2 regions of the Thalassotalea sp. PLHSN55 genome follow, and region 1 is predicted to be linked to the other one. Evidence: predicted binding sites of a transcription regulator. Region 1 holds the regulator's gene; the other holds the start of a gene.
What was found. Region 1 encodes sigma-54, which starts transcription at its own class of promoters, with help from an activator protein. Its sites were predicted from a motif close to GTTGGCACGNNNNTNGNNT; they were not measured.
Positions count from the first base shown of each region.

Region 2: glnA (glutamate--ammonia ligase) is a predicted target of sigma-54. The motif match lies at 2,777-2,795, and genes of this name have one in related genera.

Region 1 covers NZ_JBPDIH010000006.1:138,190-143,944, forward strand. Annotated here, with positions in the region: gene ACRRSQ_RS13145 (calcium/sodium antiporter) at 1-160, shown strand, start outside; gene ACRRSQ_RS13150 (KpsF/GutQ family sugar-phosphate isomerase) at 175-1,140, shown strand; gene kdsC (3-deoxy-manno-octulosonate-8-phosphatase KdsC) at 1,144-1,689, shown strand; gene lptC (LPS export ABC transporter periplasmic protein LptC) at 1,686-2,252, shown strand; gene lptA (lipopolysaccharide transport periplasmic protein LptA) at 2,296-2,736, shown strand; gene lptB (LPS export ABC transporter ATP-binding protein) at 2,739-3,467, shown strand; gene ACRRSQ_RS13175 (RNA polymerase factor sigma-54) at 3,556-5,064, shown strand; gene hpf (ribosome hibernation promoting factor) at 5,091-5,378, shown strand; gene ptsN (PTS IIA-like nitrogen regulatory protein PtsN) at 5,401-5,755, shown strand, end outside.
Region 2 covers NZ_JBPDIH010000002.1:646,967-652,721, forward strand. Annotated here, with positions in the region: gene ACRRSQ_RS05895 (DUF2959 domain-containing protein) at 1-292, shown strand, start outside; gene ACRRSQ_RS05900 (hypothetical protein) at 325-486, opposite strand; gene typA (translational GTPase TypA) at 694-2,514, opposite strand; gene glnA (glutamate--ammonia ligase) at 2,863-4,269, shown strand; gene ACRRSQ_RS05915 (DUF4124 domain-containing protein) at 4,405-4,938, shown strand; gene glnL (nitrogen regulation protein NR(II)) at 5,017-5,755, shown strand, end outside.

The sequences.
Region 1 (5,755 bases):
GCGTGACGCGCCTTACATGCTTGGCATTACCTTGTTACTCTTTATAATATGCTTTAGCCGAAAATTAGGGTATTTTCGCATTACCCGACTAAAAGGTGCGCTGTTATTATTTTCGTTTATCGCTTATCAAGTTTTACTTTTTAGTCAAATTCAACAATAACGTAGTAAACGCACATGATAAATTTCAAAAAATTAGGCACACAAGTTATTAATATTGAGCAACAAGCTGTTGCTGACTTGCTGACCTATGTCGATGATAACTTCGAACTTGCTTGCCAAGCCATGTTCGATTGTAAAGGGCGAGTCATTGTTGTTGGCATGGGAAAATCAGGCCATGTGGGTGGTAAAATCGCAGCAACACTTGCCAGCACAGGTACGCCATCTTTTTTTGTTCATCCCGGTGAAGCGAGCCATGGTGACTTAGGCATGATCACCGCAGAAGACGTGGTCTTAACAATTTCAAATTCAGGCGAAACCAGTGAAGTATTGGCCATCATTCCGGTCATTAAACGCATTGGCGCCAAACTATTATCGATGACCGGCAATGTCGACTCAACCCTAGCAAAACTTTCAGATGCGCATGTTTGTATTGCAGTTGAACAAGAAGCTTGTCCACTTGGTTTAGCGCCAACATCGAGCACCACTGCAACCCTAGTTATGGGTGACGCCCTTGCCGTAGCGCTGCTTAATGCCCGCGGCTTTACCGCAGACGACTTCGCACTTTCTCACCCAGGCGGTAGTTTAGGCAAACGTTTATTATTGCGCTTATCTGATGTTATGCACACCGGCGATCGTTTACCTGTAGTAAATGATCAGGCAAAAATTAAAGATGCCCTCGTTGAAATGTCGCTAAAAGGTTTAGGGATGACCGCAGTTGTTAATGCCAAAGGTATTTTAGTTGGGCTATTTACCGATGGAGATTTACGCAGAATTTTAGATGCTGAAATAGATATTCATCATGATGCCATTTCCTCAGTGATGACCGTAAAACCCACCACGTCATCAGCCGATGTGTTAGCCGCAGAAGCATTAAAAATAATGGAAGATAAAAAAATTAATGGCTTAATTATTGTTGACGCGCATAATAAGCCTATGGGCGCGATGAATATGCACGATCTACTTAAATCAGGAGTGCTATAAGCAGTGGAAACTCTTTACGGCGACGTTTGCGAGCAAGTATTTGCTCAAGCGAAAACAATTAAACTGTTAATTTGTGATATTGACGGCGTATTTTCCGATGGTCGTATATATTTAGGTAACGACGGTGAAGAATTAAAAGCATTTCATACCAAAGATGGTTATGGCATGAAAGCACTTGTTGCCAGCGGCGTTGATACCGCAGTGATCACTGGGCGAACATCAAACATAGTGGCAACGAGAATGCGCGCGCTGAATGTCTCAGACATTATTCAAGGTGAAGAAAATAAGCTGCCTACTTTGAAGAAACTTATCGCCGAGAAGAATTTAAGCCCTGAACAAGTTGCTTACATCGGTGATGACATGCCAGATCATGCCTGCATGCAATTTGTTGGTTTAGGCATTGCTGTTAACGATGCGCATCCGCAAGTCTTGAAAGACGCCAATTTAGTCACCTTTACTCGTGGCGGTTTTGGCGCAGTACGTGAAGTGTGCGACTTACTGATGACAGCGCAAGGCACATTATCCTTGGCCAGTGGCGCAAGTATATGAACAAACTTAATAGCTTAGCGTTTTCAATTTTTCTAATCGCTGTAAGCACGTATGCTGTGCTTGAGTGGATGGAAAATAAGGATAAAACCGCTGAAGTTATCTCTACCGACTTAGTTCCTGAATTTATCGCTGAGAATTTACAAAGCGACATTTTTAATGAAGATGGTCAACTAAGTTACGTGATTGACGCTCAGCGCATGGAGCACTTTTCTGATCTTTCACTCACTAATTTTGAACTTCCTCGGTATACCTTATATCCAAAGAATAATAGCTTACCGTGGAAAATGAGTGCTAACGAAGCCACTTTGTACGACAATAACCGTGTAATTCTAAAAAATAGAGTACGATTATATGCCACAGATAAAAATAGCTTGATCCAAGAAATAAACGGCAAATATTTAGAATTAGACTTAAATACGAATATTATTAGCTCAGAGCAAACCATTTTAATAAAGGGAAAAGGATTTACCATGTATGGTTCCGGGCTAATAGTTGACTTAAACACAACACAAATGACATTAACTGAACATGTTCAAACTATCTATAAAAAAACCACTAGCTAATTTAATATTAGCAGCGACCATACTAGGTATTTCCCCCCTAGCAATGGCAGAAAAAGCTGATTTTGAGCAAGAAATCACGATCAAATCTATCCGCCAGTCGGGTGATTTGAAAAATAAAATTATCAGTTACCTCGATGATGTCATTATCACGCAAGGTTCACTCGTGATCCGCGCAGATATGGTGCAAGTGCTTAAAAAAGCCGGTACCAATGACGATATTTACATTGCCAAAGGCAAACCTGCAACATTTGAGCAGCGCCTAGAAGATGGCACGCCTATCAAGTTACAAGCAGATGAAATTACCTATCAGGCTAACGAACACACCATTATTATTTCAGGTAACGCGCGACTGAGCCAAGAAGGCAGTGAAGTCTCAGGTAGCAAAATCATCTACAATACGTTAACAGAAAGACTCGAAGCAGAAAGTTATAGTAACGATACAGTCACAACGGTGTTAAAACCAAAAACCAAGGCCAAAGAATAACTATGTCAGCAACGTTATCTGCATCAGGGTTAGCAAAAGCTTACAAAGGCCGTAAGGTTGTTAAAAATGTCAGCTTAAAAGTAAGCTCAGGACAAATCGTTGGCTTACTCGGCCCAAACGGTGCCGGTAAGACCACCTCTTTTTACATGATTGTTGGTTTAGTGCCAAACGACAGTGGCAGCATTACTTTAGATGATGAAAACTTAACTTTACTGCCTATGCACGAACGTGCACGCAAAGGCATTGGCTACTTACCACAAGAAGCATCAATTTTTCGCAAATTATCGGTTTACGATAATATTATGGCGATACTGCAAACGCGAAAAGATCTTTCCGCGGTTGAAAAAGAAGAAAAACTTGAGCACTTATTAGAAGAATTCAACATTTGTCATATCAAAGACAATACCGGTATGAGCTTATCTGGCGGTGAACGACGTCGTGTTGAAATTGCACGAGCACTAGCGGCAGATCCTAAATTTATCTTGCTAGATGAACCGTTTGCAGGTGTCGACCCGATTTCAGTCGGCGATATTAAGAAAATTATTTTACAATTAAAACATCGAGGGATCGGCATTTTAATTACCGATCACAATGTACGAGAAACACTCGATGTATGTGAACACGCGTATATAGTTAGTCATGGTGAATTAATAGCTGAGGGTGACGCCGATCAAATTCTCGCTAATCAACATGTACGAGATGTATACCTTGGTGAGCAATTCACGCTATAGTTATATCCATAGGACAGATTATTTGAACACATGGTAGTTAACTTAGCTCATGATAAAAAATAAAATCAACAGGAAAATGATTACGTAGATGCGCCCTACACTACAACTAAAAATTGGACAACAACTAACCATGACCCCGCAATTGCAACAAGCGATCAAGCTGTTGCAATTGTCGACTTTGGATTTACAACAAGAAATTCAAGAAGCCTTAGAAAGCAATCCACTATTAGAAGTTGACGAAAGTGCTCCCACCACAAAAGACGAGAGCAGTAACGACTTAGAAGAGGCGTTTTCAGCAAATGCCACTGAAGCTGCTCCAGCTGCAACCGATGGTAGTGAAGATTCTGCGCCAACCATAGATGAAATTAGCACCACAGAAGCTATGGATAAAAGCGATATTCCTGAAGAACTCAATATCGATACGACATGGGATGAAAGCTATAGTGCCGGCACCTCAAACACAGGGGTAAGCAGCGCACCTTCTGAAGACTATACTTACCAAGGTGAAACCACCGACTCAATTCAAGATCACCTGCGCTGGCAAATGGAACTAACCCCATTTAGCGATACCGATCTCACCATAGCAACCGCGATTATTGATGCAATTGACGATGCTGGCTACTTAACTGTTACTAGTGAAGATATTTTAGAAAGTGTTGGCATCGAAGACGTTGAGTTAGACGAAGTTGAAGCGGTCATAAAGCGCATCAATATGTTTGACCCTATCGGCGTTGGTGCGCGTTCAATTGCCGAATGTTTATTAATTCAATTAAACCAGTTCGACGATGACACGCCGTGGCTTAAAGAAAGCAAAATAGTCGTTAGTGAACATATTGAATTGCTTGGTAGCCGTGACTATCGTCAACTTATGCGCAAAACGCGCTTAAAAGAAGATCAGTTACGTGAAGTTATTCGCCTAATTCAAACCTTAGATCCGCGCCCTGGCGACAGTGTTATCAAAGAAGATGACCAATACGTTATACCCGATGTATCAGTGGAAAAGAAAAATGGTCGCTGGGTGGTTGAATTAAACCCAGATACTGCGCCAAAGCTTTCGATTAATCAACAATATGCTGCGATGACACGCACTATGAAGTCATCAAACGACAGCCAATTTATTCGCTCAAACTTGCAAGAAGCCAAGTGGTTTATTAAAAGTTTAGAAAGTCGAAACGATACCTTATTAAAAGTGTCAAACTGTATTGTTCAGCGCCAACAAGGCTTTTTTGAACATGGCCCAGAAGCCATGCGCCCTATGGTTTTAAATGACATCGCTGAAGCGGTAGATATGCACGAGTCAACCATTTCTCGTGTTACCACACAAAAGTATATGCATACGCCAAGAGGAATTTTTGAGCTTAAATTCTTCTTTTCAAGTCATGTTAGTACCGAGAACGGGGGAGAATGTTCATCAACAGCTATCCGCGCATTAATCAAAAAACTTATTTCTGCGGAGATCCCATCGAAACCATTAAGCGACAGCAAAATGGCGGAAATATTAGCAGAACAAGGTATTAATGTCGCAAGGCGTACTATAGCCAAATATCGCGAGTCATTGTCTATACCGCCTTCAAACCAACGAAAAAGCTTACTTTAGTAACTAATTTATGAGGATTTAAGTCTATGCAAATCAATCTTACTGGACACCATGTAGAAATTACAGACTCTTTACGCGACTACGTAAACGAAAAATTTGCTAAATTAGAGCGTCATTTTGATCACATCAATAACGTATACGTTGTACTAACCGTCGAAAAATTAAATCAAAAAGCTGAGTCAACGGTGCATTTAAATGGCAGTGAAGTTCACGCATCAGCTGTAAACAGTGATATGTACGCCTCAATCGACGCACTAGTTGATAAATTAGATCGTCAAATCCTTAAATATAAAGGCAAAATTAGCCAGCACTAATTAACCCCAGCCATAAAAAATTATGAAGTTCCAAGACATTTTAACCCTAAACTGCACTCACTGTGCAGTTTCAGGGTCAAGTAAAAAACGTATTTTAGAACAAATATGCCTTACCGCGGCAGAACAGCTCGACGATATTTCGCAACAAGAATTATTAGAAAGTTTGATGGTACGCGAAAGAATGGGCAGCACAGGTATTGGCGGCGGCATTGCCATTCCACATGGCCGACTCCCCACTAGTTCAAAAATAGTGTGCGTGGTAGTCACCTCTGCGGAAGCCATTGCTTTTGACGCTGTCGACAACCGTCCAGTGGATATTTTTATTGCCTTATTTGTGCCTGAAGCAAGCTGCAAAGAACATTTAAATACGCTGCAAA
Region 2 (5,755 bases), on a different contig from region 1:
AGAATTTTCTAATGCGACCTTAAAACGTCAAAGCCAAGGAAAATATAAAGAAACGGTGCGCAAATACAAGAAAGTCATTGGTGCAATGCGTAAAGCTGAAAGCAGTATGGCGCCGGTGCTTTCTGCCTTAAAAGATAATACCCTTTATTTAAAGCACAATTTAAACGCTCAAGCCGTTGGTGCATTAGAAGGTGAATATAAATCGATTAAGCAAGACATTGAGGTTCTTATCAAAGAAATGAATGTCGCAATTGACAGTTCAAAACAGTTTATTGCAAATTTAAAGCAATAGTTGGTTCTGATACTGGAGCAGGTGGGCTGCAATTAATAACGCAGCTCATCTTTATCTTCAAAGAAAAACGACTGACTATTTCGGTTCAGTTGCGCTAGTAACTCTTTTAGTTGCCGTACTTGCGCAGTACTTGCAATACCCGTTTCAAAACAATCACTCAGTTCTTTAAGCGCAGTTAGCTGTTCGCTAGTCATAAAACTAAATCCTTTTAATTTTTACCTATCTTGGTGTTTAAGCATATCCCAGTTAGTCGACTTTAACTGTGGGAAATTAGCTATTATCATGTTCAATAAATGCACAAGCACATTTTCGCATTCTAGCAAGGTATTAAAAAACATCCAGTTTATAAACAAAAAAACCGCTAACGAAGTTAGCGGTTTTTTAGCGAGTTCTTAGCGAAATTATGCTTTGGTAGCACGACCTTCGCGCTTACGGTCACTTTCTTTTAAGAATTTCTTACGAATACGAATGCTCTCAGGCGTTACTTCGACTAGCTCATCGTTATCAATAAATTCTAATGCTTGTTCAAGCGACATAATAATTGGTGGCGTCAGTGTTTGCGCTTCATCGGTACCCGATGAACGAACGTTAGTTAACTGCTTACCTTTAAGTGCGTTAACTGTTAAGTCGTTATCACGGCTATGAATACCAATAACTTGACCTTCATAAATATCAACACCATGACCAATTAACATACGACCACGAGATTGTAAGTTAAAGATTGCGTTAGTTAGTGCTTTACCTGTTGCGTTAGCGATCATTACACCGTTTAAGCGTTGACCGATTTCACCACCTTTATGAGGACCATACTGTAAGAAGGTATGGTAGATTAAACCAGAACCTGATGTAACCGTCATAAATTCAGTTTGGAAACCAATTAAACCACGGCTTGGCATAATAAAGTCCATACGAATACGGCCTTTACCATCTGGTGCCATGTCAGTAAGTTCTGCTTTACGAACACCCATTTTTTCCATAATCGTGCCTTGATGCTCTTCTTCAACATCAATAGTCACTGTTTCATAAGGTTCTTCTAATTGGCCATCAACTTCGCGCATGATTACTTCAGGACGAGATACCGCTAGCTCGTAACCTTCACGACGCATATTTTCGATTAAAATACCTAAGTGAAGCTCACCACGACCAGATACTTTGAACTTGTCTGGATCGTCTAGCTGCTCAACACGTAAAGCTACGTTGTGAACTAATTCTTTTTCCAAACGGTCTTTAATATTACGTGAAGTAACAAATTTACCTTCTTGACCTGAGAACGGTGAAGTATTCACTTGGAAAGTCATGTTGATAGTAGGTTCATCAACAGATAATGGTGGTAGAGCGTCAACTTCATTTGGACAACAAATCGTGTCAGAAATTTTCAACTCACCTAAACCGGTGATCGCAATAATATCACCAGCATGAGCAATTTCAGTTTCGTGACGCTCTAAACCTAAGTAACCAAATACTTTACCTACTTTACCGTTATGAAGTTTACCGTTAGCACCTTCAACAGTTACTTGCTGGTTTGGTTTAACGCTACCACGGGTAATACGGCCAACACCAATAACACCTAAATAAGAGCTGTAATCAAGCTGAGAAATTTGCATTTGGAATGCACCTTCAGCATCAGCATTTGGTGGTGGTACTTGGTCAACGATAGTTTCAAACAATGGTGTCATGTCTGAACCTTCAACGCCTTCTTCCATTGAAGCCCAGCCGTTAATTGCTGAAGCGTAAACGACTTGAAAGTCTAACTGGTCATCAGTTGCACCTAAGTTGTCGAACAAATCAAATACTTGATCCATTACCCACTCAGGACGTGCGCCTGGCTTGTCGATTTTGTTAATTACTACAATTGGCTTCAAACCTTGAGCAAATGCTTTTTTGGTTACGAAACGCGTTTGTGGCATTGGGCCTTCTTGCGCATCAACAATTAATAGTACTGAGTCTACCATTGACATAACACGCTCTACTTCACCACCGAAATCGGCGTGACCAGGAGTATCAACGATATTTACACGGTAATCATTCCAATTAATAGCCGTATTCTTAGCTAGGATAGTGATACCACGCTCTTTCTCGATATCATTAGAGTCCATGACTCGTTCTTCAAGACCGTTACGGGCATCAAGAGTACCTGATTGGTCTAATAACTTATCAACCAAGGTCGTTTTACCATGGTCAACGTGGGCGATAATCGCTACATTACGTAATTTCTCTAACACTGGGCTTTGCTCATTAGGCTATAATTGGGCGCGAATTATACAGTAGTATTAGCGACAAAGAAAATAGTTCCTGTTTTATCTTGTTAGTTTGATCTAAATCGGCCAATTTATTATTAAATTTTTATCTCATCCCCTTACTCATATGCTATTGTGTATTTCACTATAAATTTTCATCGCACCGACATAGTGCGCACGATTCACCATATTGGTGCAGATATTGAGTGCGTATTAAATAAAAGCCTTATTAAATAAGGGTTTTATAATTGGCACGATTTTAGCTCATATTTTCGCAAGCAGAATGCAACGCATTTTATAACTTTAATTAATGAACTACACTGGAGACTTTCAATGTCAAAAGCAGTATTAGACCTTATCAAGGAAAACGACGTAAAATTTGTTGACCTTCGTTTCACTGATTCAAAAGGTAAAGAACAACACGTATCTCTTCCTCATCACCAAGTCGACGAAGATTTCTTCGAAGATGGTAAAATGTTCGATGGTTCATCTATCGCTGGTTGGAAAGGTATTAACGAATCAGACATGGTATTAATGCCTGATGCTGAAACTGCTGTATTAGACCCGTTCACAGAAGCGGTTACATTAAACATCCGTTGTGACATCGTTGAACCTGCTACTATGCAAGGTTACAGCCGTGACCCTCGCTCAGTTGCTCACCGCGCTGAAGAATACTTACGTTCAACAGGTATTGCTGACACAGTATTAATTGGTCCAGAGCCAGAGTTTTTCGTATTTGACGACGTGAAATTCCACACTGACATGAGTGGTTCTTTCTACAAAATTGATGACAAAGAAGCTGCATGGAACTCAGGTACTGACTACGAAGACGGCAACCACGGTCACCGTCCAGGTGTTAAAGGCGGTTACTTCCCAGTTGCACCAGTTGATTCATCACAAGATTTACGTTCAGCAATGTGTTTAGTAATGGAAGAAATGGGCTTAGTTGTTGAAGCACATCACCATGAAGTTGCTACTGCGGGTCAAAACGAAATCGCTTGTCGCTTCAATACTATGGTTAAGAAAGCTGATGAAGTTCAAATCTACAAGTATGTTGTTCATAACGTTGCTCACGCATACGGTAAAACAGCGACTTTCATGCCTAAGCCATTAGTTGGTGACAACGGTACTGGGATGCACGTTCACCAATCTTTAGCAAAAGACGGTGTTAACTTATTCTCTGGTGATAAGTACGGCGGATTGTCAGAAACAGCTTTATACTACATCGGTGGTATCATCAAGCATGCTAAAGCACTAAACGCTTTCACTAACGCTTCTACTAACTCATACAAACGTCTTGTTCCTGGTTTTGAAGCACCAGTAATGCTTGCTTACTCTGCACGTAACCGTTCAGCGTCGATTCGTATTCCAATTGTACCTACGCCAAAAGCAACTCGTATCGAAGTACGTTTCCCAGATCCTTCAGCTAACCCATACTTAGCATTCTCTGCAATGTTAATGGCTGGCCTTGACGGTATCAAAAACAAAATCCACCCTGGCGATGCTATGGATAAAGATTTATACGACCTTCCAGCTGAAGAAGCATTAGCAATTCCACAAGTTGCATCTTCTTTAGAAGAAGCTTTAAATGCATTAGAAGCAGATAAAGAATTCTTGATGGCTGGTGGTGTAATGGATGCAGACATGATTGATGCATACATTGGCCTTAAGCGTGACGAAGTTGAATTATTAAACTCTACTACTCACCCAGTAGAATTTGATATGTACTACAGCGTTTAATTTGCAATTACTCTTTGTTAATTAAGCTATAATTTTAAAAAGCTCACTTAGGTGAGCTTTTTTTTGTAGCCTAAAGAAAGTAATTTAGTTAGATTAGTGTTATACCTAAGGGAACAGGATATAAGTAATTAAGTCATGAGCATACGTATAATTGTAACGGCATTAATACTGTCGATATCACTTCCTTCATTAGCTACCACGGCTAAGATATACGTATGGCGTAACGAACAAGGAGTTTTAGTTTTCTCTGACAGCCCCAAACCCGGCGCAGAAGAATCTGAAGAGGTATCGGTAAAACCAGGTAATGTCGTTAAATCTAATGTTGATACGTCAATACTTGATATTACTCCTAAGGAAATCGAAGAAAAATACCAAGTTGAAATAACCCAACCTGAAGACCATAGTACGATACGTGACAATACCGGCTCGGTACATGTAACAGGCAGAATTAAACCTGTCTTTAAACGTGGCCTAAAAATACAGTTACTTTTAGACGATGCTCCTTACGGAAAACCACAAACACACTCTATGTTTGCCCTTAGAAATATCGATCGCGGCGAACATAAAATTAAAATGCAATTAACCAATAGTAAAGGCAAGGTTATTGCATCCTCTCAAGAAGTTACTTTTTATATGCACCGTGCTTCGTCTGTGAGACAAGCTAGGTAGCATTTTAAGCATGCACAGCTAATCTAAATAGATTACAGTAGGTGTCTACGCACAATAATAGTGCGTTAAGGAAATATCTTGCACGATCGCCGTGAAATACAACAATTAAAATTAGCATACCAGCAGCAATTGCCACATCAAATGACAACAGCTGTAATCGCATTAGATGAAAATTTAATTGTTCAATATATTAATCCGGCTGCAGAAGCTTTACTCGTGAAGAGTTTGCACAATTTACATGGACTATTAATCGATGATGTATTGCTAAATTGTTCCATTACCGGTCAACGTTTTAGGCAATTGCTTGCTACGGGACAAGAGTTTTCAGACAGCGACGTTTCTTTTATGTTACTTGACGGCAGCAGCATTTCTGTTGAAGTTAATGTATCTGCTGCAGAGTTTAATGGTGTGGCTCATATTCTTATTGAATTGAGACAAATTGATCATCAAAAACAAATTAGCCAAGAAGCAAATCAACAGCAGCAATGGGAAGCAGCACGTGATTTAATACGCGGTCTTGCTCATGAAATAAAAAATCCACTTGGTGGCTTAAGAGGTGCAGCGCAATTATTAAATAAAGAGCTTTCTCAAGAGCAACAAGAGTACACCAAAATGATCATTGAGCAGTCTGATCGCTTAACTAACTTGGTTGATAAGTTACTAGGGCCTAATCAATTACCCAACATGATCAATCAAAATATTCATCTTGTATTAGAAAAAGTTCATAAACTAACCAGCTTCAATAATCCTAAACAAATTACTATCCGTAGAGATTACGACCCTTCAATTCCAGAAATTTGTTTCGATGAAGACAAGC